DNA from 4 places in the Sphingomonas sp. So64.6b genome. Region 3 is predicted to be linked to each of the others. Evidence: predicted binding sites of a transcription regulator. Region 3 holds the regulator's gene; each other region holds the start of a gene.

Region 1 (7,379 bases), 1.6 Mb from region 3:
GGTTGCGCACGATCGAATCGGCGCGGCCCGCCGCGGTGCGCGCGGTCGATTCGGCCGATGGCGAACTGGGCCGGATCGACGAAGCGATCACCGAGGCACGCCGCGCCGCGGCCGATGCGCGGCGCGTCCTCGAAGCCGCCGAAACCAGCGCGCGCGACGCTGGGCGCGCCGAAGACAAGGCGGCGGCCGCGCTGGAACGGATCGAGACGCAGCGCGCCGATCTCGAATCGCGGCGCCAGCGCATCGCCGCCGAACTGGCCGAGGCGCAAGCCGAACTCGACCGCGCGATGCGCGACAAGGCGGCGCTGCCCGACGGCAGCGCGACCCGCGACCGCGTCGCCACGCTGTCGGGCGAGGCGGAAACCCGGCGCACCGCGGTGGCGACCGCGCGCGCCGAACGCGCCGGGCTTGAACGCGCCATCGCGCAGGATCGCGACCGGCTGGCGAGCGGTACCGGCGAAGCCAAGGGTTGGCGCGCCCGCGCCGGTGAGGCGGCTCGGCGCATCGGCGACATGGACAAGCGCGAGGGCGAATTGACCGCCGAGGCCGAAACACTCGCCGACCGGCCCGACACGCTCGACAAGGACATCGCCGCACTCGACGCGACGCATGGCACGGCGCGCGCCGAGGCCGAGACCGCGCAGGGGGTCGAGCGCGAGGCCGAAGGGATTTTGCGTGAGACCGATGCCGTGGCCCGCCTCGCCGGCGAGGCGCTGGCCGAGGCACGCGAAGCGCGCGCCGGTGCGGCGGCGCGCGCGGAAAATCAGGAGCTGCGCCGGGTCGAGATGGGCCGGCTGTCGGGCGAGCGTTTCGAATGCCCCGCCCCGGTGCTGCCCGAGCGGGTCGGTTTCCCGGTCGATACGGTGCGCAGCCCGACCGAGGAATCAAGCGCACATGAACGGCTGACGCTGGAGCGCGAGCGGATCGGCCCGGTCAATCTCGTCGCCGAAAGCGAACTGGCCGAACTGGAAGCCGCGAGCATTGGCAACAGCGCCGAGCGCGACGAGCTCGGCCAGGCGGTCAACCGGCTGCGCGGGTCGATCGGCACGCTCAACCGCGAGGGGCGGCAACGCCTGCTTGCCGCGTTCGAGGCGGTCGACGGGCATTTTCGTCGCCTGTTCACCACATTGTTCAACGGCGGCAGCGCGCATCTTGAGCTGATCGATTCGGACGATCCGCTTGAGGCGGGTCTTGAGATCATGGCGCAACCGCCGGGCAAGAAACTTCAGTCGCTGACGCTGTTGTCGGGCGGCGAGCAAGCGCTCACCGCGGTCGCGCTGATCTTCGGCCTGTTCCTGACCAACCCGGCGCCGATCTGCGTGCTCGACGAAGTCGACGCCCCGCTCGACGACGCCAATATCGAGCGTTTCTGCGACTTGCTCGATGCGATGACCCGCGAAACCGCGACGCGTTACCTGATCGTCACGCACAATGCCGTGACGATGAGCCGCATGCACCGCTTGTTCGGCGTGACGATGATCGAGCAGGGCGTGAGCCGGCTGGTCTCGGTCGATCTCGGCGGCGCGGAAAACCTGTTGGCGGCGGAATAGCGCGCGCAACCCCGAATCGCGTTCGGTCCATGTTGGATGTCCTATATCTCCTTTGGACCGAAGCGCTGCCTTCCGCCGTCAGATTTATATAAACACTTGATATATCGAAAGGAATTTCAGTTCTTCATTGTGACGGCGGCGGCGAAACGGAACATTACCGGTGTCCTATATCTCCCGCCATTCGCTCGCTCGCCGGGCGGCGATTCAACCATAGCGCAGCATCTGGTCTGACAGTCGTTGCCGGACTCGTCTGGCTCGCTCTTTCTTATCGCTGGAACGGTATTGCCGCAGTCAGGCCGCGCGTCGGCGGCGCCGGCTCTCGGCATAACTCCACGCCGTCAGCCCGATGCCGAGCAGCGCGGGCAGCGTCACCGCGGGAAAATCCCGCGGGAAGGCGGAAGGCGAACAGATGCCGACCGCGATCTCCCACAAATGGAACAGCGCATGGCCCGAATACCAGATCGTCGCCATCGCCCAGAGCAGCAGACGCAAATCGGTGCGGAACGCACCCACCATATAGGCGCCACCGGTCATCACGAAGATGATCCCGATATCGCGGATGAAATGCTGATTGAACGCGCCGGTCGAAGTCACTCCCGGCACCGCGAAATACCAGTCGAGCGGCGCGGCGAGCATGAACATGCCATTTGCCGCCATGCCCAGTCCGAGGAGTGTCGCAACGACGATGCAGGGCATTCTCATGGCTCGGATTGTCCTTTGATGGTCGGTCAATGCGGCAATCCGGACTGCCCCTCGGTGGCCAGCGCCAGTGCGACATGTTTCAGCTTGTCGGGATTGCGCATGACATAAATGCCCGCGATCCGGCCGTTTTCGATCGCCAGCGCGGTGGTCTGCAGGATTTCGCCGCGCTCGCTGCTGACATAACCGGGCAGGCCGTCGATCCACACCGGGCGGATCATCACCATCCCCTGTTCGCCGAACTTGCGATACAGGCCGGCGAACAGGCGCAGCATGCGATCGATGCCGATGATCGGATTGCGGAAGGCGAGGACACGGCCGCCGCCGTCGGAATGCAGCACGACATTGTCCGCGAGCAGCGCCTGCAATGCCTTGGTGTCGCCACTGCGCGACGCGGTGAAGAACGCTTCGGCGATGCGGTCGGCTTCCTGTTGGTCGACCGGGAAGCGCGGACGCGCGTCATGGACATGCTTGCGCGCCCGCACCGCGAGCTGGCGCACCGCGCCCGCATCGCGATCGAGCGTCGTCGCGACGTCGTTCAACGCGACGCCGAACACGTCGTGGAGCAGGAATGCCGCCCGCTCCAGCGGCGACAGCCGTTCGAGCGCCAGCATCAGCGTCATGGTCAGGTCGTCGGCGGGCTCGTTTTCCTCGGCCGGATCGAACAGCGGTTCGGGCAGCCATTCGCCGACATAGGTTTCGCGCCGCACCCGCGCCGATTTCATGACATCGAGGCACAGCCGCGTGACGATCCGCGACAGAAAGGCGGCGGGATGATCGACCACACCGTCGAACCGGCGCCAGCGCAGCCAGGCGTCCTGCACCACATCCTCGGCTTCGCCGACCGAGCCGAGCATGCGATAGGCGAGGCGCAGCAACCGCGGCCGCTGCGCCTCGAATGGGTCGGTGACGCGATCAGGCCGCGACACGCGCCGCATCCACCGGGTGCACCGCGCGCAATCCGATCTGCAGCCGGTTCCACAGATTGATCGCGCCGATCAGCAGCGTCAGCTGGACCTGCTCGGCCTCGTCGAAATGCTCGGCAAGCGGCGCGAAGTCGCTATCCGGCGCGCCGGTATCGGCAACCCGGGTCAGTGCCTCGGTCCAGGCCAGCGCGGCACGTTCGCGATCGCTGTACAGCGGCGATTCGCGCCATGCGTTGAGCAGGTAGAGGCGCATCTCGGTCTCGCCATGCGCGCGCGCATCCGTCGCATGCATGTGCAGGCAATAGGCGCAGCCATTGATCTGCGACGCGCGCATCTTGACCAGCTCGCATAGCGTATGGTCGAGGCCGCTGGCCTGGATGCTTGCCTCAAGCGCCATCATCGCCTTGATCCCGTCGGGAGCGGATTTGAACGGGTTCTTGATACGGGGAGTCATGATCTTCTCCATCAGTGCACCATGCACCATCGTATCCAAGACGAGATAGCAAAGCCCGGTGTGACATGCCCCGCGGAAAAAGATCCTGCCTTTGTCGTCGGGCCAATCCGGAACAGTTGCACCTATCGATGGTTTTCACTCCGTAACAATGGAGGAACGATCATGCCTGAAGTCCGGAGTGACGAACGCGTCGTCGTCGAACGCAGCACTTTCAACGTCGCCAATATCATCATCGCCATCGCCGTATTATTGGTGGCGTTGGGCGCTCTCAAATATTTCGGCGTCTCGCCGATCTGACCCGGTCGGGCCGGCGCGCGTCCGCGTCGCCGGCCGCGACGCCAAACTATTGACCATACTGAAAAATATGGCCTGATTGATATCGATCAGTCGACTTGCGTGCCGCAAGAACATATGTCGAACATATGGCGCAGCTCGACGTTCAGAAAAAGCTCGAAATCCTCGCCGACGCGGCCAAATATGATGCGTCATGCGCCTCATCGGGCACGGTCAAGCGCAGCTCGCGCGACGGCAACGGGCTCGGCTCGACCGATGGCGGCATGGGCATTTGCCACGCCTATGCGCCGGATGGCCGATGCATCTCATTGCTCAAGATTCTGCTGACCAACAGCTGCATCTTCGACTGCCATTATTGTATCAACCGCAAGAGCAGCAATGTGCGCCGCGCGCGCTTCACCGCGCCGGAAGTGGTGCAGCTCACCCTCGCCTTTTACCGGCGCAATTATATCGAGGGGCTGTTTCTTTCCTCCGGAATCATCCGCTCCTCCAATTATACGATGGAGCAGATCGTCGAGGTCGCGCGGAGCTTGCGCGAAGATCACCATTTTCGCGGTTATATTCATCTCAAGACGATCCCCGACGCCGACCCCGAGCTGGTGCGTCAGGCCGGGCTCCATGCCGATCGCGTTTCGATCAATGTCGAATTGCCGACCGCGAGCGGTCTCAAACGGCTCGCGCCGGAAAAATCCGAGATGCGCATCGAGAGTGCGATGACCGACATGAAATCGGCGATCATCGATACCGCCGATGCGAGCCGAAAATACCGCTCCGCGCCAAAATTCGCGCCGGCCGGGCAATCGACGCAGATGATCGTCGGCGCGGACGCGGCGACCGATGGCGACATCGTGCGCAAGGCATCCACATTGTACGACCGCTTCGGGCTCAGGCGGGTCTATTATTCGGCCTTTTCGCCAATTCCCGATGCCAGCGCGATCCTGCCGCTGCAGCGACCGCCATTGATGCGCGAACATCGCTTGTATCAGTCGGACTGGCTGATGCGTTTCTACGGCTATGCCCCGGGTGAGGTCGTCGCGGCGACCGATGAGGCGACCGGCATGCTGCCGCTCGACATCGATCCGAAGCTTGCCTGGGCGCTCAAATTCCGCGGTTCGTTCCCGGTCGATGTCAACCGCGCACCGCGCGAAATGTTGCTGCGCGTTCCCGGACTGGGGGTGAAGGCGGTCAATTCGATTCTCACCGCGCGGCGCTGGCGCCGGCTTCGGCTCGAGGATATCGGTCGGCTGACTGTGTCGATCGTCAAGATGCGCCCGTTCCTGATCGCCGACGACTGGCGCCCCGGCGCGCTGACCGATCAGGCAGGATTGAAGACGATTGTCACGCCGAAGCCGAAACAGATGGAGCTTTTCAACTGATCATGGCCGGCAAGCCGCGGCGGCGCCCGGCCCGCCGAAATAGGCTATTGACCATAAAATAGTTATCGCTAGGTTTTTTGCCGATGCCGGAACATGTCGGCACGGATGCGGAATTGGTCAGAGCCAAAGGCTCCGGTTCGGTCTGAAAAATGATCGTCATCGACGTGGGCCGAACCCGCGCATGACAATAGAGGAGCTATACCATGAAGCTTATCCTGCCGTTTGCGGCGCTAGCGATCATTGCATCGCCCGCGCTGGCCAAGACCGTCACTGTCGCACCCGGCGCCGATGCGCAGTCGCGGCTGCAGGGTGCGCTGATCGAGGCGACGCCGGGCGACGTGATCGAGATCGGCGCGGGGCGCTTCGAGCTGACCGACGGCCTGTCGCTCGATGTCGATAAGGTTACCGTGCGCGGTGCCGGACCGGACAAGACGATCCTCAGCTTCAAGGGTCAATTGGGCGCGGGCGAGGGTTTGCTCGTCACATCCGACGATGTCGTGCTGCGGGGCTTCGCGGTCGAGGATTCGAAGGGCGACGGGATCAAGACCAAGGGCGCCGACCGGATCGTCTACAAGAATGTCCGCGTCGAATGGACCGGGGGGCCCAAGGAAACCAACGGCGCTTACGGCATCTATCCGGTCGAGAGCAGCGACGTACTGATCGATTCGGTGATCGTGAAAGGCGCGTCCGACGCTGGCATCTATGTCGGCCAGTCGAAGCGGATCATCGTGCGCAACTCGCGCGCCGAGGGCAATGTCGCCGGGATCGAGATCGAGAACAGCCGTAACGCCGACGTTTATGGCAACACTGCGACGCACAATACCGGCGGCATCCTGGTGTTCGACCTGCCCAATCTGCCGGTGATGGGTGGCGGCGACATCCGCGTGTTCAAGAATATGGTGGTCGACAACGACACGCCCAATTTCGCGCCTAAGGGCAATATCGTCGCCACCGTGCCGACCGGCACGGGCGTGCTGGTGATGGCCAACGACAATGTCCATGTCTTCGACAATGATCTGTCGGGCAATGGCACCGCGAACGTGATGATCATCGGTTATCCCAAGACCTTTACCGACGCGCGCTACAACCCGTTGCCGCGCGGCATAGCGGTCGGCGGCAATCGTCACGGCAAGGCCGGCTTTGCGCCGAAACTGCCCGGCGGCGATCAGCTCGCCGCAGCGTTTGGCGGGTCGCTTCCGCCGATCCTGTGGGACGGCACTGGCGACAAGGCCGACCTGGCGGTGACCGACAAGGTCGCGGTGCTCGGCCTGGGTCTCGCGCTTGGCGCACCGCCGGAGACGGCCAAACCGGCACCGGCCGACCTGTCCAAGGGCACGACCAAGCCACAGCCCGCCAAGGTCGTCCTGCCCGAAGCGATGGAGGCGGCCGCGCGGTGAAGCTTGCCCAGCATATCGCCGCGACCGTCTCGGCCTGTGCCGCGCTTGTCATCCTGGGCGCGGCCGTGGAGGACGCGCGCGGTGTAAACGACGCTGCGATCATCGGCGACGGCTATCCGGCGAAATTGTCGGAGTTCCACTTGTTCACCGACATCGCAGCCCGGACACCGGCGCCGCGCGTGACGTCCTATACGCTCAACACGCCGCTCTTCTCCGACTATGCCGAGAAGCAGCGCTACCTTTATGTCCCGGGCGGCAAGATCGCTGCCTATGATCCGGACAAGGTCATCGACCTGCCGGTCGGCTCGGCGCTGGTGAAGACTTTCGGCTATCAGCAATCGGGCAAGTTCAAGGCGCTCGAGACCCGGCTATTGTTGCACCGCGCGAGCGGCTGGGTCGCGATTCCCTATGTCTGGAACGCCGACGGCACCGACGCGGTGCTCAAGCGCGCCGGCACGCGCATCCCGGTGACCTTCACCGATCCGTCGGGGCAGAGCCGCACGATCAGCTATTCGGTGCCCAACCAAAACCAGTGCAAGGATTGCCACGCGCTGTCGGGCGCGATCACCCCGATCGGGCCGAAGATTCGCAACCTCAATGACGGCAAACAGCTTCAGGCGCTGCTCAAAGCGGGCATGATCGATCGCTTGCCGGCCGATGCCCCGCGTCTGGCACGCTGGGAC
Region 2 (7,379 bases), 1.9 Mb from region 3:
CAGCCTCGCGCGCGGCGCGTCGGGTGTGGCGCCGGCGACGGTCGAACTGCTCGAAGCGATGCTGACCTATGACCTGGTCCCGGTAATCCCTGCCCAGGGATCGGTCGGCGCCTCGGGCGACCTCGCCCCACTCGCGCATATGGCCGCGGCGATGATCGGGGTCGGTGAGATGTTCGTTGGTGAGAAGCGCATGCCCGCCGCCGAAGCGCTTGCCGCTGCCGGCCTTGCGCCGCTCGCACTGGGGCCGAAGGAGGGGCTCGCGCTGCTCAACGGCACGCAGTTCTCGACCGCCTATGCGCTCGCCGGTGTGTTCGAGGCGGAGCGTCTCTATCGCACCGCGCTGGTCACCGGCGTGCTCTCGACCGAGGCCGCAAAGGGTTCGGATACGCCGTTCGATCATCGCATCCACACGCTGCGCGGCCATGCTGGCCAGATCGAGACGGCCGATGCGTTGCGTGACCTGATGGCTGGATCGGCGATCCGCGCATCTCACCGCGAAGACGATCTGCGCGTACAGGATCCTTATTGCCTACGCTGCCAGCCACAGGTGATGGGCGCGATCCTGACCCTGTTGCGCCAGGCGGCCAACACGCTGATCGTCGAGGCGAATGGCGTGTCGGACAATCCGCTGATCTTCGTTGGAACTGACGGAGCCCCCGACGAAGCTTTATCGGGTGGCAATTTCCACGCCGAACCTGTCGCCTTCGCCGCCGATATGATCGCGCTGGCCTTGTGCGAGATCGGCAGTCTGGCCGAGCGGCGCATCGCCATGCTGGTCGACCCGGCCTTGTCGGGCCTGCCTGCCTTCCTGACGCCGCACCCCGGCCTCAACTCCGGTTTCATGATCCCGCAGGTGACCGCGGCGGCTCTGGTCTCGGAGAACAAACAGCGCGCTTATCCGGCGAGCGTCGATTCGATCCCGACCTCGGCAAATCAGGAGGATCATGTGTCGATGGCGGCGCACGGCGCAAGGCGGTTGTGCGAGATGGCGGCCAATGTCGATATGGTGCTGGCGATCGAGCTGCTTGCCGGCGCGCAGGGTTGCGATTTCCACGCGCCGCTGGTGTCGAGCCCGCCGATCGAGGCGGTGCGCGGCCTGCTTCGCGCGCAAGTCCCGACGCTGGAAGAGGATCGCCACATGGCGCCCGATATCGAGGCTGCCGCTGCGCTGCTCCGCTCGCCGGCCTTGCTCGATGCGGTTGCGGCCTTGCCGGGCCTCGCGCCGTGAACTGGCTCCATGTCGAGCGGCGCGATGCGCCGCTGATCCTGGCCTTTCCCCATGGCGGCAGTTTGATCCCAGACGATCTGATCGGACAGTTTCGGTCGCCCTGGTGGGCGATCCGCGATGCGGACTGGCATATCGCGGCGCTTTATGACGGGCTCGCCGAAGCGACGACGATCCGCACCGATATCTCGCGCAGCGTGATCGACTGCAACCGTCCGCCATCGGGTGTGTCACTTTATCCCGGTCAGGCGACCACCGGCCTTTGTCCGATCGACACGTTCGATGGTGAAGCGCTTTATCGCGACGGCGAGATGCCCGACATCGACGCACGCCGCGTGGCGTATTTCACCCCCTATCATGACGCGATCGAGGCGGAGATCGCGCGGCTGCGCGCGCTGCATCCTTGGGTCGTGGTCTATGATTGCCATTCGATCCGCAGCGTCATCCCGCGCTTGTTCGACGGCGAGCTGCCCGAATTGAATATCGGCACCGATAATGGCGTGACCTGCGATTCCACACTGAGCGATGCGGTGGTCGCGGCCTGTGGCGAGCGGTCGCATGTACTCAATGGGCGTTTCCGCGGCGGCTGGACCACGCGTCACTATGGTCGTCCGGCCAACGGCGTGCACGCGATCCAGATGGAAATCGCGATGCGCGCCTATCTCGATGAGCCCAAGGGCGAGCCCGACGAGTCCAACTGGCCACCGACCTGGACTCCCGATCGCGCCGCTCCCTTGCGCGCCGACTTGGCCAATATCCTCACCGCCGCCCTGACTTTTGCGAAAGGCCCCGCATGACCCGCCTCGACAATCAGCGTCATATCGTCGCTCCGACCGGCCCCGAGCTCAGCGCGAAAAGCTGGCTGACCGAGGCGCCGCTGCGCATGCTGATGAATAATCTTGATCCACGGGTGGCGGAGAACCCGCAGGAACTGGTTGTTTATGGCGGCATCGGTCGTGCCGCGCGCGACTGGGAGAGTTTCGACCGGATCGTCGAGGCGTTACGCCGACTGGGCGATGAAGAGACTTTGCTCGTCCAGTCGGGCAAACCGGTCGGTGTGTTCCGCACCCACCGCGACGCGCCGCGTGTGCTGATCGCCAATTCGAACCTGGTACCGAAATGGGCGACCTGGGAGCATTTCCACGAACTCGATCGCGCCGGACTGATGATGTACGGCCAGATGACTGCCGGCAGCTGGATCTATATCGGCAGCCAGGGGATCGTGCAGGGAACCTACGAGACATTCGTCGAGGCGGGCCGCCAGCATTATGGGGGCGACCTGTCGGGTCGCTGGATACTGACTGCCGGGCTTGGCGGCATGGGCGGTGCACAAACGCTCGCCGCGACCATGGCGGGCGCGTCGTGCCTCGCGGTCGAATGCCAGCCGAGCCGGATCGAGATGCGGTTGCAGACGGGCTATCTCGATTGCATGACCGAAAGCCTGGATGAGGCGCTGGAGATCGTCACCACCGCAAAATCGCCAATCTCGGTCGGGCTGCTCAGCAATGCGGCGGATATCTATCCCGAACTCGCGCGGCGTGGCGTTCGCCCCGATCTCGTCACCGACCAGACTTCGGCGCATGATCCGATCAACGGTTATTTGCCGCAGGGCTGGACGCTGGAACGCTGGATGGCCGAGCGCCAGAACGATCCGGCCGCGGTGGCGCGTGCCGCCAAGGCATCGATGGCGATCCATGTCCGCGCCATGCTCGATTTCTGGAAAGCCGGCGTGCCGGTGGTCGATTATGGCAACAATATCCGCCAGGTCGCGCTCGATGAGGGCGTGACCGACGCCTTCGCCTTTCCCGGCTTCGTCCCGGCCTATATCCGTCCGCTTTTCTGCCGGGGTGTCGGACCATTCCGCTGGGTCGCGCTGTCCGGCGACCCCGAGGATATCTACAAGACCGACGCCAAGGTGAAGGAGCTGTTGCCCGACAACACGCATCTGCATCGCTGGCTCGACATGGCGCGCGAGCGGATTCACTTCCAGGGCCTGCCGGCGCGGATCTGCTGGGTCGGGTTGGGCGATCGCCACCGGCTCGGCCTCGCCTTCAATGAAATGGTCGCATCGGGCGAGTTGAAGGCGCCGGTCGTGATCGGCCGCGATCATCTTGATTCAGGTTCGGTCGCCAGCCCCAACCGCGAAACCGAAGCGATGCGCGACGGGTCCGACGCGGTGTCGGACTGGCCCTTGCTCAATGCGCTGCTCAACACCGCTAGTGGTGCGACCTGGGTGTCGCTGCATCATGGCGGCGGGGTCGGCATGGGATATTCGCAACATGCCGGCATGGTCATCGTCGCCGACGGCACGCCCGAAGCAGCGGCACGGTTGGGACGCGTATTGTGGAACGACCCGGCGACCGGCGTGATGCGCCATGCCGATGCCGGGTATGACGATGCGATCGATTGCGCGCGAACGATGGGCCTGGATTTGCCGGGGCTTTGAGGCGGAAGAGGGTTCGCGCCGAAACGCGAGATCAGAGCATCGCCCCTGCTTCGGGATCGATCATGCCGATCAGGCGCCGACCCGCGCGCCGTGCGAATGCCAGGGTGCAGCGCTTGCGTGTGGCGGCGGGCAGGGGATCGGTATGCGCCTCGCGCACGATCTCCGCATCGTAGCGATCGGCGATGATGATTCCCGTACGCGCGGGCAGAAACGCTTCGCCATCAAGCGGCGTGGCATCGAATCCTGCGGGAATCGCCCAGTAGAAACGGTCGCAACAGCCGAGATAGTCGGTCCATTTGCCGTCGCCGAGCAAATCGGCGCGCGACACCTTGACCTCGACGATGAGGATTTGCCCACGCGAATCGATCGCCATCAGGTCGGCGCGTCGGCCACCGTCGAGCGGTACTTCCGCCATCGCGACCAGATCATGCCGCAATAGCATCCGCACCGTCCCGCGACACACATCGGCGGCGCACATCGGCGATCCGGGCGTATCGACACAGGGATCGGGCAAAACAGACTGGGGAGGGCGCTGCAGCATCCTCCCGATCTAGAACAATAGGCGAACGGAATAAAGCCCCAAGGGCTTCAGGCGTTACGACTTAGCGATAGAAGACGTGATTGCCGATCGACGCGACCTTGCTCATCCGCCAGCCCGGCGAGACGCGACGAGCGTGGAAATACAGCGCATTGGCCGCGGGGCTGTCCCAATGATCGGCCATGGCGACCTGCGCCACGGCGACTGCGGTGCGGAATTGCTTGTTGTTGGCAATCGTCGGAATGTGACCGCCGCGCACGAACGAGAATTGTCCGCGCTGGGTCACGACCGAGCACACCGATTTCGGAAAACGGCCCGACTTGGTGCGATTGAGGATAACTTCGGCGACCGCGAGCTGCCCGGTAAGCGATTCGCTCTTGGCCTCGAAATAGATCGCGCTGGCCATGCAATTCAGATCGCCCTGGATTGTCTCGGGCGCATCCTGGTCGGCAACGGCTGCGGCGAGGCTGGGATATTCGACGTCGTCGGTCGTAGCGACAGGCACTTCAGGATCGGAAGCAGGCGTAGATTTGGTCGCGGGCAGCGGCTCGATAGCCGGAATCAGCGCCGAATTTTCGGCAGCAGGTGGAACGGATACGAGCGACGGTGCGTTTACCGTGCGATCCAGTTCAAAGGCGAAGCCCGGTGTGCTGACGCCGATAAGTGCGGCGATTCCGAGCGACATCGCCGCAAGTGCTGCGGCGCGTTGAAAAAACGACATTCAATCTTCGAACTATGCGGTTGGTGCGTGGCACGACAAGCTCGATCTTCAAGCTGTCGCCCAGGCTGCCCCCCGACTGCGTAATCGAACGGATCGCACCCGCTTCGACACAACGCATTTGACAGAGATGGCGCTATCTTTGTGCAGCGCAACAATGTCAATCGTCGAGGATCGTTTCAGCGGCGAACCGTTCGGCAAACGGGATGTCCAGTTCGATCACCCACAGATCCGGATCGCGCGATCGCCTGCGTTGCCAATATTGCTCGATGCCGCCCGGCTTATCGGCCTCCTCACGCGCGGATTCGATCAACTCGATCGACCCCTCCGGCCCGATTCCTCGTTCCAGCGCGCGAGGATTTCGGCCATTTTCCAGTGCGATAATCAGAATCGCGCCGGCTTGGTCATCACCCCGCGCGAGCAACATGCCCATCCCGCCAGCGTCGTTGACCCGACGCAGCAGCGCGCTGACCAGGATCCCGCTGGGCAGCCGCCCGCTCATGGGGCGGGACGATATCCGGGCAAGCTGGCAAGCGCGACACGCGAGCGCATGAAGGTACCGGTGCCGCGCGCCGCCTCCTCGCCATCGGCATCGATCAACCGCGCCTCGGCGACGAAGACACGGCGCTGACCGCTGACCCAGCGCCCTTCCGCAGTCACCGGCCCCGCCTTGAGCGGACGCGTGAACAACAGATTGAACGCCGTGGTGAGCAGGAAGCGATCAGTAACCATGCTGTTTGCGGCATAAAAGGCCGCGTCGTCGAGCATCTTGAAATAGCTCGTGCCATGCGCCGCACCCGCAGCATGATAATAACGCTCGTCGATCAGGAAATGGATTCTTGCCACGCCGCTTGCAGGAATTTCCAAGGTCGATTCGAACAGCTGGTTGATCGGTGCTGCGGCATAAAGCGCCTCAAGCGCTTGGAAATGCGCCTCCGCCCCGCTCACTGCTTCAGGCAGCATCGCGCTCTTCGTCTTGCGTGAACAGGGCATAAAGCGCGTCGGTCGATGCCGCGCCACGCAATTTGGCGACGAAACCCCGGTCGCGCAGCCGCCGGGATACGCGCGCCAATGCCTTCAGGTGCGTCGCCCCCGCATCGGGTGGCGAGAGCAGGACGAACACCAGGTCGATCGGCAAATCATCGATCGCCTGAAACTCGACCGGCTGCGTCAGGCGCACGAACAGGCCGACAACATGTGACAATCCGGCAAGCTTGCCGTGCGGGATGGCGACGCCGCCACCGAAACCGGTCGAGCCCAGTTTCTCGCGCGCCGACAGCGCATCGGCGATCGCCTTCGCATCAAGCCCATGATTTTCGGCAAGAATCGCCGCCGCCTGTTGCAGCAACGATTTCTTGGTTGCCGCCACCATTCCCTGGACCACGTCCTCGGGCAGCAGCAAATCGCTGAAATCGTTCATCATTGTCCCTGAATCGCCTTAGCGTCACGCCCCCGCGTTCGGCGCGCAATAGCGCCGAACGCGGGCCGTTGAAAGCCTCAGGCCGAGCGGTGCGGTTCGACCCAGCCGATGGTGCCGTCGCCACGGCGATAAACCATATTGTACGCACCTGATCCGCTGTTCTTGAACAGCAAGGCGGTGGTGTTGCGCAGGTCAAGCATCATCACTGCGTCGGATACGCTGGCGTCGGGCACATCGACCCGCGTTTCGGCAACGATCAGCGGGAAATCCGCCGCCTCGACCTCATCTTCGGACTCGCGGAACACCGTATAGCCAGCATTGTCATAGGCGCCATTCTCGGCTGCGCCATTCGCCGCCCCGGCCGAATGGCGGTCCTTCAACCGGCGCATATAACGACGCAGCTGCTTTTCGATCTTGTCGGCCGCGCCGTCAAACGCGACATGCGCGTCCTTGCCATTGTTCGTGCCCTTAAGCACCAGGCCGTGCATCACGTGCGCGACGATATCGCAGGTGAAGCCGTTATCATGCGGACCCTTGCCAAAGGTGACATGCGCCGAAATCGCGCGCGAAAAATATTTGGTGGCAATGCCCTGGAGCCGATCATCGACATGGCTTTTCAGCGCCTTGCCGGTGTCGACCTGGTGGCCCGATACCCGGATTTCCATGAGCATTCTCCTTATTGGGGCCATCCAATCTGGGTGGATCCCGCTACCGCGTCAACCTGACGCCTCAAGCCGCCAAAGAGGATTGGCGATCTTTTCAATAAACGCCGCATGACGCGCAAGTTCCGCATCGCTCGCTTCGAATAGCCGCGGTGGACGTATGATCGCGGGTGCCGCCGCCGGCACGAAGCTGATCTGCTCCTCGATCGTCTCGCTGACCAGGGTCAGTCCGATCTGACGGCCGCCGGTCAATTCGACATAAACCTGCGACAGCAATTGCGCATCGAGCAGCGCGCCGTGCAGCACGCGATGGCTGCGGTCGATGCCATAACGACTGCACAGCGCATCGAGGCTGTGCTTGGCGCCCGGA
Region 3 (7,379 bases):
CCGTCATCGATCGGCTCGGCAAAGGCGATCGAATCGTCATAACCCTGCCACGCCCATGGCTCGACATCATCATAGTCGAAGCCGTAATCGGGCGGCGCGTCGCCGAGCGCATCGGCAAAACCCCAGGCATCGTCGGCATAAGCATAGGATTGGCCCGGATCGGCCAGCTGCACCGCCCTGATCGGGCGTGCCTTGGGAAGCGAGGCGATCGCCGCCGCAGGGCGGATCGTCGTCGCATCGCCAGCCGCGAGCGGCAGCGTCGCGGGCAGGTCGGGCAATTGATAGGCCGCCTTGTCCTCGGTCGCGGCCTTGGGATTGCATCCGGCAAGCATCAGCGACGCCGCAATGGCGATTGCAGCACTGGCCTGACGAACGCCTGGAGACAGGCGGTTGAGGTGTATTCGCTTGGTCATGGCATCCAACTCCTGGTGCCCCCCAAAGCGTGCACCATGGCGCAATGTTCCTGAACCCGGCGTGGCACGACCGTTCATCGGAGAGTCGGTGCGACCGCAGCGGCTTATACTTGTTCGGCTTTTCCTCGTTCAGCATGGTGGACGCGGGCGCAGCATGCCGGGTACATCACCGCGTGTGAACCCGCCTGCTCTTCTCCCCCTCGCCGAAGCGCAATCGCGCCTCTTCGCGCTCGCGCCCCGCGTTTCCAGCGAAACCATGCCGCTACGCGCCGCCGCAAATCGCTGGGCAGCGGCCGACATCGTCGCTTTACGAACTCAGCCAACCACCGACCTCTCGGCAATGGACGGTTACGCGATCCGCTTCGCCGATCTGCCCGGCCCTTTTACGCTGGTCGGCGAGAGCGCCGCCGGCCGACCGTTCCCCGGCACCGTCGGTGCGAACGAAACCGCCCGCATTTTTACCGGCGCGGCGATGCCTCAAGGCGCGGATACGGTGATGGTCCAGGAGGAGGTCGCACGCGACGGCGATATAGTGACGTTAGCCGGAGAAGGCCCCCGCCGGCTCGGCGGCAATACTCGCTTGAAGGGGCTCGACTTCTCGACTGGCGACATCCTCGTGGCGCGTGGCGAACGTCTCACGCCGGCGCGTATCGCAGTTGCCGCGACCGGGGGGTATGGCGCGCTTCAGGTCGGCCGCCCTATCCGCGTGGCGATCAATGCGACCGGCGACGAATTGACCGCGCCCGGCGCAGCGATCGATAGCGCGGGCCTTCCCGAATCCAATGGCGTGATGCTCGCCGCGATGCTCGCCGACTTGCCGGTCGAGGTGATCGATCTCGGTATTCTCCCCGATCGTCTCGACGTGATGACCGCGGCCCTGAGCCGGGTCGATGCGGATATCCTCGTCACCACCGGTGGCGCGTCGGTCGGCGACCATGATCTCGTCCGCCCCGCGCTTGAGGCCGCAGGAGGTAGCATCGATTTCTGGCGCCTCGCGCTGCGCCCGGGGAAACCGATGATGGCGGGGCGGCTCCGTGAAACGGTCGTGCTCGGCCTGCCTGGCAACCCGGTGTCCGCCTTCGTCACCGCAACCCTGTTCCTGCGCCCGTTGATCGCCGCGATGAGTGGCGCGGCCGATCCGCTGCCGCGCACCACGCCGGCGATGCTCGGCGAAGCTCTCGCCGCCAATGACCATCGCCAGGATTTTCTGCGCGCGGAAACGCGTGATGGCCGGGTCTTTGCCTCGACAATCCAGGACTCGTCGATGCTGCGCACCCTCGCGCGCGCCGACTGTCTGATCGTTCGCGCGCCGCATGCGCCGGCCGCAGCTGCAGGAGAAATCGTCGACACCCTGCGCATCGCTTGACAAGCCGGGGGAACATTGCGACAACGTTCCCAGTCTGTTCCGACGGAGGAATTTCGGATGTTAACGCGCAAACAGCATGAGCTGATCTGCTTCATCAGTGATCGTCTCGCCGAAACCGGCGTGTCGCCTTCGTTCGAAGAAATGAAAGAGGCGCTCGATCTCAAATCGAAATCGGGCGTACATCGCCTGATCAGCGCGCTCGAGGAACGCCAGTTCATTCGCCGCCTGCCCAATCGCGCCCGTGCGTTGGAAGTGCTGAAGGTGCCGGAACGCGGCGATGTTGCACGGAAAACGCCTGCTGCGCCGGCCAATATCCGCATCCTGCCCGAACCCGCCAACGATGTGATCGAGATCCCGTTGCACGGCCGCATCGCCGCCGGCGTGCCGATCGAAGCGTTCGAGGGCAGTTCGATGCTTGCTGTCCCCGCCGCATTGCTCGGTGGTGGCGAACATTATGCGCTCGAAGTGTCGGGCGACTCGATGGTCGAGGCGGGTATCCTCGATGGCGATTATGCATTGATCCGCCGCGCCGATACGGCGCGCGATGGGGAGATCGTCGTCGCCCTGATCGACGACAGCGAAGCGACGCTCAAATATTTCCGCCGCGAAGGTGCGATGGTTCGGCTCGATCCGGCCAACCGCGCCTATGATGCGCAGCGTTATTCGCCCGCTCAGGTCCGCGTTCAGGGTAAACTCGCCGGGCTTCTGCGCCGTTACGATTGACCGGCGAACCCTTTGACGGGTTAGGGCGAACGGGAGGAAGTGCGTCGGTCAAAGCGTCTTCGTGCCAGTCTGCCGGCGGGTAACTTACCGGCCACCACCCAGGGATGCGCGTCGGCCGGGCTGAATACGGTGCGGACCGCGGCATCCTGCAATGTGATCGCAACACCGCCGGTCTGCGCCAGCGTCGGCCGGTCGAGCTTCAACCAGCGCGGTGTGCAGGCCATGGGCAAGCGCCGCTCGCTGACCACGATATCCGCGCCCTTGCATGCCGCGATCAATTCGCCCGCCGGCACCAGATAGGCGCTGCGCGTGGCGAGGATGCGCCAGGTTCGGCTGCCGATACGCCGCTCGGTCAGGCACAAATCGCGATTGCACCGCGCGTCGGGCTGATCGGCCAGCAGCAGCGGCTCGCCATCGACCCCGCTATTTTCGGTGAGCATGTCCGACGTATAGTCGCCGACCCGGTCACGCAGCAGTGCCAGCCCGCCATTCGTCGTGCGGATCGCGACGTGGCGCCCATCGCCAGTGACCAGCAGATCGGGCGCCGGCGTCGTCAAGGCCCACAAGATTCCGATCGCAAGCGGGGCGAGCCCGAGCCGCCGCCATCTCGTGCGCCACAAGGCAATCCATAATCCGCCCAGGACCATCAGCGCATAGGCGCCGGCGGGCATGGCAGGCAGCGCCGCGACCGATCCTGGCAAACCGGCGGTCGTCCGCGCCAGCCATAACAACAGGTTGAGCGAATGATCGGTAAGCCACCACAAAGGTGCGCCAAGGCCGGCGGTATCGAGCAACAGCGCCAGCGCTTCCAGCGGCATCACGACGAACGTGGTCCAGGGAATCGCGACGATATTGGCCAGCGCACCGTAAAAGCCTGCCTTGTGGAAGTGGAACAACGCAATCGGCATCAGCGAAAATTCCACCGCCAACCCGGTCAGGATCAGCGACCCCAGCCCCCTGCCGATTTTGGCGATCCAGCGCTCGCCACGCGGCGCAAACCAGGATTCCACACGCGGCTGTTCGTGCAACGCGATGATCGCGGTGATCGCGGCAAAGGACAGCTGGAAGCTCGGCCCGGCGAGTGATTCGGGCCAGAGCAACAATACGACTACCGCACCCGCCGCAACCAGCCGCAAGGTCATCGCCTCGCGTCCCATCGCCAGCGCGGCCAGCACGAGCAGCGCCGCGACGCATGAGCGGATCGTCGGCACCTGCGATCCGGTAAGCAGCGTATAGCCGATCGCGGCAGCGGCACCGGCCGCCGCGGCGATCAGCGGTAAGCGGAAATGCAGTGCAAGCCAGGGGCTCAGCGCGAGCAGGCGCAGCACGACCAGCATCGTCGCCGCCACCACCGCGGTGATGTGCAGGCCGCTGACCGACAACAGATGCGCAAGGCCCGAACGACGCATCGCCTCGGCATCCTCCTCGGCGATCGCGCCTTGGTCGCCAGTTGCAAGCGCGCTGGCGATCCCGCCTGCGCTGCCCTCGACGCGGGTCTGGATATGGCGCGAAAGCCGGTCGCGTAGGCCAGCGCCGGGTGCATCACCCGCCGCGATCACCGCGACCGGAGCGAAGCCACGCCCTGTGCCGCCGATCCCGTCAAACCAGGCGACCCGCGCATAATCATAGGCGCCCGGCACCGCCGGCTGGGGCGGTGGCATCAACCGGGCCTTCAACCGGATCGTCGCACCTCGGGTAAGCGCTGCGGGCACGTCGCCCTCGGCCAGGTTGACACGCACATGCTCCGGCAGCCTGGTCGGCTTTCGATCTGTCGGCTGATCGATCACCTGGATCGGCGCGAGCCGCAGCCGGACCAGTTCACGCGCCGCCAGCGGTTCGATCGTCTCGACCCGCGCCTCGAACGCGACGATCACCGGCCGCGTAAGCACGATTCCGGCGGCGTCGCTCGCCCGCAACCAAATTAGCGAAAAGCCGAGCGCCGCCGCCAGCGCACCGATGCCGACCGCCCTTCCCGCCCGGCCGCCGCGCCCAACCGCGAGTGCCAGAAATGCCACCCCACCCGCCATGAGCAAAGCGGCGCGCCATGCCGATGGGTCAGGCAGCATCAGCCACGCCGTCACCCCAGCACCGACTGCTACCGGAAACCATAATATAAGCTGGTCGCGCTCCGCTTCGAGCCAGCGTTCGAGCGCGTTACGAATACCGGACAAATGCCATCCCTGGCCGATTTGAAGCGGCCAAGGTCGCGTGCTAGGGGCGTGGGCGGCTGAACTGGCCATCTGATACATGTGTGAAAGGATGCGCGCTTGAGCGCAATTACTGATGCCGCCGTCCCGGGTACATCGGGCGACAATTCGGCGGCCGCGCCGGCGTTTGGGCAAGTCATTACCCGTTTCGCGCCGTCGCCAACCGGCTTCCTGCATATTGGCGGCGCGCGCACCGCGCTGTTCAACTGGCTATTCGCCAAGGCGAATGGCGGCAAATTCCTGCTCCGCATCGAAGATACCGATCGCGCGCGTTCGACTCAGCCGGCGATCGACGCAATTCTCGATTCGATGACCTGGCTTGACCTGAATTGGGACGGCGATGCGATATTCCAGTTCGAACGTGCGCCACGCCACGCCGAGGTCGCGCATCAACTGCTCGCCTCGGGCCATGCCTATAAATGCTACGCCACCGCTGAAGAGCTGACGGCGCTGCGCGAAAGCCAGAGGGCCGCGAAGCTGCCGATGCGTTATGATGGCCGCTGGCGCGACCGCGATCCGGACGAAGCACCGGAGGACGCGCCTTTCGTCGTGCGAATCAAGGCACCGAAGGACGGCGCCACGACGATCAACGACCAGGTCCAGGGCCCGGTCACCGTACAGAATTCGGAACTCGATGATTTCGTATTGCTGCGCTCGGACGGCACGCCGACCTATATGCTCGCGGTGGTGGTCGATGATCACGACATGGGCGTGACGCATGTCATTCGCGGCGACGATCATCTCAACAACGCATTCCGTCAATTGAGCGTGATCCGCGGAATGGGCTGGCCCGAACCAATCTACGCCCATGTTCCGATGATCCACGGATCGGACGGCGGCAAGCTGTCCAAGCGTCACGGCGCGGTCGGGGTCGATTCGTACCGTGACGAGCTCGGCATCCTGCCCGAGGCGCTGAACAATTATCTGCTTCGGCTCGGTTGGGGCCATGGTGACGATGAGATTATCAGCCGTGAACAGGCGGTTGAGTGGTTCACCCTTGATGGCGTCGGAAAATCACCATCCAGGTTCGATCTGAAAAAACTGGAGAACCTTAATGGTCATTATATCCGGCTCGCCGATGACGCACGGCTTGCCGAGATGGTCGCCGGCCGGCTGGACTTCGAACCCGACGCTCGACAGCGCAATCTTTTGCGGCGCAGCATGGCGGCGCTGAAGCCTCGGGCTGCCAATTTGATCGAGCTGACCAGCGGTACCGCCTTCCTGTTCCGCGCCCGTCCTCTTGAAATCGACCCTGCCGCCGCCGATCTTCTGACCGCCGATGGGCGCAGAATTCTCGCACTTGCACATAGCAAGCTTGACGCGCTCGACGGCTGGGATACGGAGAAACTTGAAGACGCGGTTCGGCAGATTGCCGAGGAGGCGGGGACGAAACTGGGTCAGGTCGCGCAACCGTTACGCGCGGCATTGACCGGCAAGAAGACCTCGCCCGGGATTTTCGAAGTGCTCGATTTGCTCGGGCGTGACGAGAGCCTCGGCCGGATCGCCGATCAGATGGCCGCCTGAGCCGTAGAGAAAAAGGACGTAATCGATGAGCGACACCGCAAAGCTGAGCGTCGGCGGCAAAGATCTTGATTTTGCCGTGATGCCGGGCACCGTCGGCCCTGACGTCATCGATATCCGCAAGCTCTATGCCCAGACCGGCAAGTTCACCTACGACCCCGGCTTCACCTCCACCGCGAGCTGCGATTCGGCGATCACCTATATCGATGGTGACGAAGGCATCCTGCTCCATCGCGGCTATACGATCGGCGAACTGTCCAAGCAGTCGAGCTTCATGGAAGTCTCGTACCTGCTGCTCAACGGCGAACTGCCGACCAAGGCCGAACTGGACAATTTCAGTTACACCATCAGCCGCCACACAATGCTGCATGAGCAGCTCGCGACCTTTTACCGCGGTTTCCGCCGCGACGCGCATCCGATGGCGATCATGTGCGGCGTGGTCGGCGCGCTGTCGGCCTTTTATCATGACTCTGCCGACATCACCGATCCGCGCCAGCGCATGATCGCCAGCCACCGGCTGATCGCGAAAATGCCGACGATCGCCGCGATGGCGTATAAATATTCGGTCGGGCAGCCTTTCCTCTATCCCGACAACTCCTTGTCCTACACCGGCAATTTCCTGCGCATGACGTTCGGCGTTCCGGCCGAGGAATATGTCGTCAACCCGGTGGTCGAGCGCGCGCTCGACCGCATCTTCATCCTTCATGCCGATCACGAGCAGAACGCGTCGACCTCGACCGTCCGTCTCGCCGGTTCATCGGGCGCCAATCCCTTCGCGTGCATCGCGGCCGGCATCGCCTGCCTGTGGGGTCCGGCACATGGCGGCGCCAACGAAGCCGCGCTCAACATGCTGCGCGAGATCGGCACGGTCGACCGGATTCCGGAATATATCGCCCGCGCCAAGGACAAGAACGATCCGTTCCGCCTGATGGGTTTCGGCCATCGCGTGTACAAGAATTACGATCCGCGCGCGACCGTGATGCAGGAAACTGTGCGTGAAGTGCTTGGCGAACTCGGCGTCACCGATCCTGTGTTCGACGTCGCGCTGAAGCTCGAGGAAATGGCGCTCAACGATCCGTATTTCATCGAGAAGAAGCTGTTCCCCAACGTCGATTTCTATTCCGGCGTGATCCTGTCGGCGATAGGGTT
Region 4 (7,379 bases), 680 kb from region 3:
ATGCCGCGGCGCCGCCGCTTTATCCCGGCGACCTGCTGGTGCGGGAGGACAAGGGTGTGGTCGCCGACGCGATCCGGCGCTTTGCCAATGGCGCGACGCATTCGACCGACCTTGCGGTACGGTTGAAAGATCATCCCGACGAACCAGTCGCTTTGTCGATCGCCGGCGCGCGCGGCCTGGGCGATGCTGCGGTGCTGCTCAGCCTCAAGGACAATGGCGAGGAAACCCGGCTCAAGCGCGAAGTTGCGCAGGCGACCAAGATGCAGGCAGTGGGCCAGCTTGCCGGCGGCGTCGCGCATGATTTCAATAATATCCTGACCGCGATCATCGGGCATTGCGACCTGATGCTGATGCGCCATACCCCTGGCGACAGCGATTATGACGACATCCAGCAGATCAGGGCGAATTCGAATCGCGCCGCCAGCCTGACTCGCCAGTTGCTCGCCTTTTCGCGTCAGCAGACGTTACGGCCGCAGGTGCTGCAACTGCCCGATGTCATTTCCGAAGTCTCGAACCTGCTCAAGCGCCTGCTCGGCGAGACGGTCGCGCTGACCGTCAAGCATGGCCGCAATCTGGGGCCAGTGCGCGCCGATCCCGGCCAGCTCGAACAGGTCGTGGTCAACCTCGCGGTCAATGCGCGCGATGCGATGCTCGCGCGCGACCCGCGCGGCGGTGGCACATTGTCGATCCTGACCAAGTCGGTCTCCATTGCGGATGTGCGCAAGATGGGCTCCGACATCCTGCCGATCGCCGATTATATCGCGCTCGAGATCGCCGATACCGGCAGCGGTATTCCGGCCGATATCTTGCCCAAGATCTTCGAACCCTTCTTCACCACCAAGGAAGTGGGCAAGGGGACGGGACTCGGGCTCTCGACCGTCTATGGCATCGTCAAGCAATCGGGCGGCTATATCTTCGCCGACAATAACAAGGGCGGGCCTGGCGCGGTTTTCACCATCTATCTGCCGGTCCATACCGCGAGCGGTGTCGTCGAAGCGCCACCACCGGCCGCGGCGCGGGCCGTGCCGAAAGACAAGCCGGCCGATCTATGGGGTACCGGCACGATCCTGTTGGTCGAAGACGAAGACATGGTCCGCGCGGTCGCCGAGCGCGCGCTGACTCGCCAGGGCTATACCGTGCTGACCGCGGAACATGGCGAGGCCGCGCTGGAAGTGCTGGCGCGCAGCGAGAAGCCGGACCTGCTCATTTCCGACGTGATGATGCCGTTGATGGATGGTCCGACCATGGTCCGACATGTTCGCGAGCGTTATCCCGATCTGCCGATCCTGTTCATGTCGGGCTATGCCGAGGAGACGCTGCGCAAGTCGATCGACCTCGACAATGTCCAGTTTCTCGCCAAGCCCTTCTCGGTGCAACAGCTTGCCGAAGCCGCTCGTAGCGTTTTGACAGCGAAATAACTTGGCGCGATGATCGGCCTGCGGCTAAAGCCGCGACATGAGCTCACCGCAGCATATCCTCATTGTCGAGGACGAGCCCCTTATCGCCATGATGCTTGAGGATTTCCTCGACGTGCTGGGCAAGCAGCTGGCCGGCAGCGTGGATAATGTCGCCGATGCGCTGGCGCTGATCGAAGCGGGTGGAATCGACGCGGCGATTCTCGATGTGAATCTGCGCGGTGGGGAAAAGAGTTTTGCGATTGCCGATGCGCTGGCGGGAATTGGTGTTCCGTTCGTTTTCGCCAGTGGCGGAAGCGGTGAAGCGATAATCGAGGAGCATCGCGAACGTCCCAGATTGGCCAAACCATTCACCATGGATGGCGTCGCCAAGGCACTGGAAGCGCTTAACTAATTGTCCTGCCGGTCATGCGCCACAATTCGGCAACCTTGATTTCATGGGCGTTCCATAACGGCTCCAACAAATTTTATGTTCCGCTCTTGTTCTATGAGAACAAACGCGATACAAGGCCTTAACACGCATTGAATGCGTGGCGGTATAGGTCTAGCGGCGGAGGCTCCAATGGCGGCGAACTTGAAGGTCATCGACAGCAAAATGGCAGTTTCCAACGATAAGGCGTCGACTGAGCGCCAAAAGGCGCTCGACGCAGCACTCGCGCAGATCGATCGCGCGTTCGGCAAGGGTTCGGCAATGCGGCTCGGCTCGAAAGAGACGATGCAGGTTGAGGTGATCTCGACTGGCTCGCTCGGGCTCGACATCGCGCTCGGCGTCGGCGGTCTGCCGCGTGGCCGGGTGATCGAGATTTACGGCCCGGAAAGCTCGGGCAAGACCACGCTCGCGTTGCATGTCATCGCCGAAGCACAAAAGGGCGGCGGCACCGCGGCGTTCGTCGATGCCGAGCATGCGCTCGATCCGGTCTATGCCAAGAAGCTCGGCGTCAATATCGACGAGTTGATCGTGTCGCAGCCCGACACTGGTGAGCAGGCGCTTGAGATTGTGGATACGCTGGTCCGCTCCAACGCGATCGACGTGCTGGTGATCGATTCGGTCGCCGCTCTCGTGCCGCGTGCCGAAATCGAGGGCGAAATGGGCGACAGCCATGTCGGCCTTCAGGCTCGCCTGATGTCGCAGTCGCTGCGCAAGCTGACCGGATCGATCAGCCGTTCGCGCTGCATGGTGATCTTCATCAACCAGCTGCGCATGAAGATCGGCGTGATGTACGGTAACCCCGAAACGACGACCGGCGGCAATGCGCTGAAATTCTACGCCAGCGTCCGTCTCGACATCCGTCGCACCGGCCAGATCAAGGATCGCGACGAGATCATCGGCAACACCACCCGGGTGAAGGTCGTCAAGAACAAGGTCGCGCCGCCGTTCAAGCAGGTCGAATTCGACATCATGTACGGCCAGGGCGTGTCCAAGATCGGCGAAATCCTCGATCTCGGCGTCAAAGCCGGGCTGGTCGAAAAATCGGGTGCCTGGTTCTCCTATGACAGTGTCCGCATCGGTCAGGGGCGTGAGAATTCGAAGACCTTCCTCAAGGAAAATCCGGAAATGTGCGACCGCCTCGAAAAGGCAATCCGCACGCGCACCGACAAGGTCGCCGAAGAAATGATGGCCGGCCCCGAACCAGAGGATGACGGCGAGGAGATGTAAGCCCTCCCTCTCCCGACGGGGAGAGGGACGGTATCACGATCCCGCCAGTTTCAAGTCGGCGTCCCGCGCGTCGCAAACACATGGGAAGGCCCGCCTGTTATGGCGGGCCTTTCGCGTTTCATCGGCATTTTCGGGTGGCGCTTTCGGCCGGAAAGCTGATCCGCTCGACATCGTCTCGCAAGCCGCTAGCGTGCCGGCAAAGCAGGAGAGGACTGCCATGACCATCATTGTCCATCATCTCGAAAACTCGCGCTCGCAACGTGTCCTGTGGATGCTTGAAGAACTCGGCCTGCCCTATGAGATCAAGCGTTACGAGCGGAACAAGGCGACCATGCTCGCGCCGCCCGAACTCAAACGCGTCCACCCGCTCGGCAAATCGCCGGTCATTGAGGACACAGAGGCTGGTGTGACGATCGCCGAAACCGGCGCGATCGTCGAATATCTGGTCGAAAAGGCCGATGGAAAGCTCGGCCCATTGGCGCATCGCGATTCAGTGCTGCGCTACCGTCATTTCCTGCATTATGCCGAAGGCTCGATGATGCCGCCGCTGCTGCTCAAGCTGGTGCTCGCGCGTATCCCGCTGTTCGGGAAAAAGGCGATGAAACGCATCCAGCCGATGATTGATGTCCATCTCGACTATGTCGAAGCCGAACTCGCCAACCGTCCCTGGTTTGCCGGCGACGAGATGACCGCGGCGGACATCATGATGAGCTTTCCGCTCGAAGCCGCGCGCAGCCGTGCCGGGCTCGACGCCTCACGCCCGGCGACGATCGCCTGGCTCGACAAAATCCACACCCGCCCGGCCTATCAGGTCGCGCTGGAGAAGGGCGGGCCCTATGCCTATGCCTGATCGCTAATAGGATTGCGCAAACTCACCCACCCGTTCTCGAAAGGACGGGTGGGGTAGATACACTGCCCTAGCCCGACAGGCCCTTGGACGGCGCATGGGGTGGTTCGACCTCGGCCGGTTCGCGCGGATCGAGATCGCCTTCCCATTTCGCCACGACACTCGCCGCGACGGCATTGCCGATCACATTGGTCGCCGACCGCCCCATGTCGAGGAAGTGATCGACCGCGAGGATCAGCAACAGGCCGGCCTCCGGAATCTTGAACATCGGCAGGGTGGCGGCGATCACCACCAGGCTGGCGCGCGGCACGCCGGCAATACCTTTCGACGTGACCATCAGCACCAGCAACATGGTGATCTGCTGTCCCAGGCTGAGGTCGATGCCATACGCCTGGGCGATGAACAGCGACGCGAAGGTCATGTAGATCATCGAGCCGTCGAGGTTGAACGAATACCCCAGCGGCAGCACGAAACTGGCGATCTTGGGCGGGACGCCGAACCGGTCGAGTGCTTCCAGCGTGCGCGGATAAGCCGCTTCCGACGATGCGGTCGAGAAGGCCAGCAGCAAAGGCTCGCGGATATAGCGCACCAGCAGCCCGGTACGCTTGCCGATGAACAGGAAGCCGATGCCGATCAGCAGTGCCCACAAGGTGAAAAGACCGATGTAAAAAGTGCCCATGAAATAGGCGAGATCACCGATCACGCCCGGCCCGCGTTCCGCCAATGTGCTCGCCACCGCTGCGAAGACCGCGATCGGGGCGAAGCGCATGACGTAATTGGTCACCTGCAGCATTACCGCGGCGAGCGCCTCGACGCCCCTCACCAACGGCGCGGCCTTTTCACCGATTGCGGTGATCGCGACACCGATGAACAGCGAGAAGATAACGATCTGCAGGATCTCGTTATCGGCCATCGCCTCGATACCGGAGGCCGGCACGACATGCGTGACGAACTTGGCGAGGTCGAACGCGCTCTGATCGATCCCGCTCGCCGCGGTCGCGGCCGGGATCGCCAGATTCAATCCGACGCCGGGCTGGAAGATATGGACGAGGATTAGGCCGAGCGTCAGCGACAACAGGCTGGCGCAGAGAAACCAGGCGACCGATCGCAGCCCGACCCGGCCGAGCGCACCCGTGTCGCCCATATGAGCGATACCGACGACCAGCGTGGCGAAGACCAGGGGCGCGATGATCATCTTGATCAGGCGCAGGAACAGCGTGGTGACGATCGAGAGATAATACGCGATGTTCTTGAGTTCCGCCGTTGCGGCGGGGGTGCCGTCATCGATCCAGGCGTTGAGCGCCCAGCCGACCACCAGGCCCAGCACCAGCCCGATCAAGATATACCATGTAAGGCGCTTGGCCATGAACCTCTCCGAGAAACGATTGCCGATAGGGAAGGGTATTGCGGCCGCGCGGTCAAGGACCGTATCGCTTGGTCGGTATCGGGTAAGCAAAGGACGATCATGATTCAGCGGCCATTTTCGATCGATCGACGCGGCCTGCTGGCCGGTGCAGCAGCGCTGCCGCTGCTTGCGACACCAGCAATCCTGCGCGCGGCCGAACCTGATTTGTCGGCGCTGTCCGACATAACCGGCGCCACCCGGCCGATCGATACGGCCGAGCGCAACACGCGCATCGCCCGGGCACAGGCCTTGATGAAGGCCAATGGCATCGGCGCGATGTTGATCGAATCGGGATCGAGCCTGATCTATTTCACTGGCGTGCGCTGGGGCCGCAGCGAACGGCTGACCGCGGTGGTGATCCCGGTCGAGGGCGATCCGTGCATCGTCACGCCGTTCTTCGAGGAACCGTCGATCCGCGAATCACTGGGCATCGCGGCCGATGTCCGGGTGTGGCAGGAGGATCAGGATCCGCTCGCGGTCGTCGCGGGTTTCCTAAAGGATCGTAAGCTGAGTGCCCGTCCGATCGGGATCGAGGAAACGACGCGTTATTTCGCGGTCGACGGGCTGGCGCGCGCGCTGCCCGGCGCGAAGATCGTGTCGGCCAATCCGGTGGTGCGCGGCTGCCGGCTGGTCAAGACACCGGCCGAGATCGCGCTGATGCAGGCCGCGACCGACGTGACGATCGCGGCCTATCGCTGGACCGGGCCGCGCATCGAAAAGGGTATGACCAATACCCAGGTCGGCGCGCTGATGAACGCGGCGACGCGCAAACTTGGCGGCAGTCCCGAATTCGCGCTGATCCTGCTCGGCGAGGCTGCCGCTTATCCGCACGGCAGCGGTAAGCCGCAGATCGTCACCGAAGGCGAAGTCGTGCTGATGGATTGCGGTTGCACCGTGCAGGGCTATCAGTCGGACGTGTCGCGCACGTTCGTGTTCGGGGGGGCGAGCGCCGAACAACGCAAGGTATGGGATCAGGTCCGCAATGGACAGGCGACCGCGTTCGCCGCGGCAAAGATCGGCGTGCCGGCAGGACAGGTCGATGACGCAGTGCGCCGCTATTATGCCGCCAATGGCTATGGCCCCGACTATCAACTTCCTGGCCTGTCGCATCGTACCGGACACGGCATCGGCATGGACGGTCATGAACCGGTCAACCTGGTACGCGGCGAAAAGACGCCGCTGGCGGTCGGCATGTGTTTTTCCGACGAGCCGGGCCTTTATCTGCCGGGCAAGTTCGGCGTCCGGCTGGAGGATTGCTTCCACATGACCGCGACCGGGCCGAAATGGTTTTCGGTGCCGCCGACGTCGATCGACAAGCCGTTCGGATGACCGACGCTATACCCGTCCTGATCAACAGCGCTGGCGGCACCGCCGCGAGCAAGGGCGATGCGCTTGCCGGTGAGGTTCGTACGGCGTTCGCCACGGCCGGCTTGCAGATCGACTTGCGCCTGCTCGATGCGGAAGGTTTGCGCGACGCGGTCAAGGAATTGAAGGGTGAGCGGCTGATCGTGGTCGGCGGTGGCGACGGCACATTGGGATGCGCAGCGCGGATCCTGGTCGAGCGCGGCGAAGGGACCGCGCTTGGCATCCTGCCGCTCGGTACGCGCAATCACCTCGCGCGCGAACTCGGCATTCCGCTCGATCTTCCCGGTGCGGCCAAGGTCATCGCCGCGCGCGACACGCGCAAGATCGATGTGGCCTGGGCAGCGGACCGGATGTTCCTGAACAACGCGTCGATCGGGCTCTACCCGCAAATGGTTGAGCTGCGCGAAGACACGCGGCGACGGCACAAGGTGACGAAATGGCTGGCGGCGATTCCCGCCAGTATCGCGACACTGAAGCGCATCCGCCACCACCGCTTGCGGCTGCGCAGCGCCGAAGGCGCGCGTCAGATCGTCACGCCGATGTTGTTCGTCGGCAATAACCATTACGAGATCGAGCAGGGTCATCCCGGCAAGCGCAGCGCGCTCGACGACGGGCTGCTCTCCGTCTTCGCGATCGGGCCGAGCCATCGTTTCCAGCTGATCGGTTTCGCCATTCGCAGCTTGCTCGGCC

Evidence for each region. Region 3 encodes LexA, which represses DNA repair genes until DNA is damaged. Its sites were predicted from a motif close to GTTCCNCNCTTGTTCT; they were not measured.
Region 1: a site for LexA is predicted at 4,034-4,049, ahead of G4G27_RS17640 (putative DNA modification/repair radical SAM protein). Genes of this name have one in related genera too.
Region 2: a site for LexA is predicted at 4,224-4,239, ahead of G4G27_RS19075 (MmcB family DNA repair protein). Genes of this name have one in related genera too.
Region 4: a site for LexA is predicted at 1,887-1,902, ahead of recA (recombinase RecA). Genes of this name have one in related genera too.

Annotation. Positions count from the first base shown of each region.
Region 1 covers NZ_CP048817.1:3,707,749-3,715,127, forward strand. Annotated here, with positions in the region: gene smc (chromosome segregation protein SMC) at 1-1,550, shown strand, start outside; gene G4G27_RS17625 (hypothetical protein) at 1,842-2,252, opposite strand; gene G4G27_RS17630 (sigma-70 family RNA polymerase sigma factor) at 2,279-3,106, opposite strand; gene G4G27_RS17635 (carboxymuconolactone decarboxylase family protein) at 3,165-3,629, opposite strand; gene G4G27_RS24355 (hypothetical protein) at 3,792-3,926, shown strand; gene G4G27_RS17640 (putative DNA modification/repair radical SAM protein) at 4,052-5,299, shown strand; gene G4G27_RS24040 (hypothetical protein) at 5,292-5,459, opposite strand; gene G4G27_RS17645 (parallel beta-helix domain-containing protein) at 5,503-6,696, shown strand; gene G4G27_RS17650 (SO2930 family diheme c-type cytochrome) at 6,693-7,379, shown strand, end outside.
Region 2 covers NZ_CP048817.1:3,994,754-4,002,132, forward strand. Annotated here, with positions in the region: gene hutH (histidine ammonia-lyase) at 1-1,228, shown strand, start outside; gene hutG (N-formylglutamate deformylase) at 1,225-2,022, shown strand; gene hutU (urocanate hydratase) at 2,019-3,671, shown strand; gene G4G27_RS19075 (MmcB family DNA repair protein) at 3,703-4,149, opposite strand; gene G4G27_RS19080 (cell wall hydrolase) at 4,274-4,930, opposite strand; gene G4G27_RS19085 (DUF1491 family protein) at 5,088-5,429, opposite strand; gene G4G27_RS19090 (PaaI family thioesterase) at 5,426-5,890, opposite strand; gene G4G27_RS19095 (PTS sugar transporter subunit IIA) at 5,880-6,347, opposite strand; gene raiA (ribosome-associated translation inhibitor RaiA) at 6,425-7,012, opposite strand; gene dnaQ (DNA polymerase III subunit epsilon) at 7,064-7,379, opposite strand, start outside.
Region 3 covers NZ_CP048817.1:2,080,000-2,087,378, forward strand. Annotated here, with positions in the region: gene G4G27_RS09980 (hypothetical protein) at 1-413, opposite strand, end outside; gene G4G27_RS09985 (molybdopterin molybdotransferase MoeA) at 568-1,779, shown strand; gene lexA (transcriptional repressor LexA) at 1,837-2,502, shown strand; gene G4G27_RS09995 (ComEC/Rec2 family competence protein) at 2,523-4,673, opposite strand; gene gltX (glutamate--tRNA ligase) at 4,848-6,233, shown strand; gene G4G27_RS10005 (citrate synthase) at 6,259-7,379, shown strand, end outside.
Region 4 covers NZ_CP048817.1:1,395,956-1,403,334, forward strand. Annotated here, with positions in the region: gene G4G27_RS06715 (response regulator) at 1-1,418, shown strand, start outside; gene G4G27_RS06720 (response regulator) at 1,456-1,809, shown strand; gene recA (recombinase RecA) at 1,978-3,072, shown strand; gene G4G27_RS06730 (glutathione S-transferase) at 3,290-3,922, shown strand; gene G4G27_RS06735 (dicarboxylate/amino acid:cation symporter) at 3,990-5,285, opposite strand; gene G4G27_RS06740 (Xaa-Pro peptidase family protein) at 5,385-6,653, shown strand; gene G4G27_RS06745 (diacylglycerol kinase family protein) at 6,650-7,379, shown strand, end outside.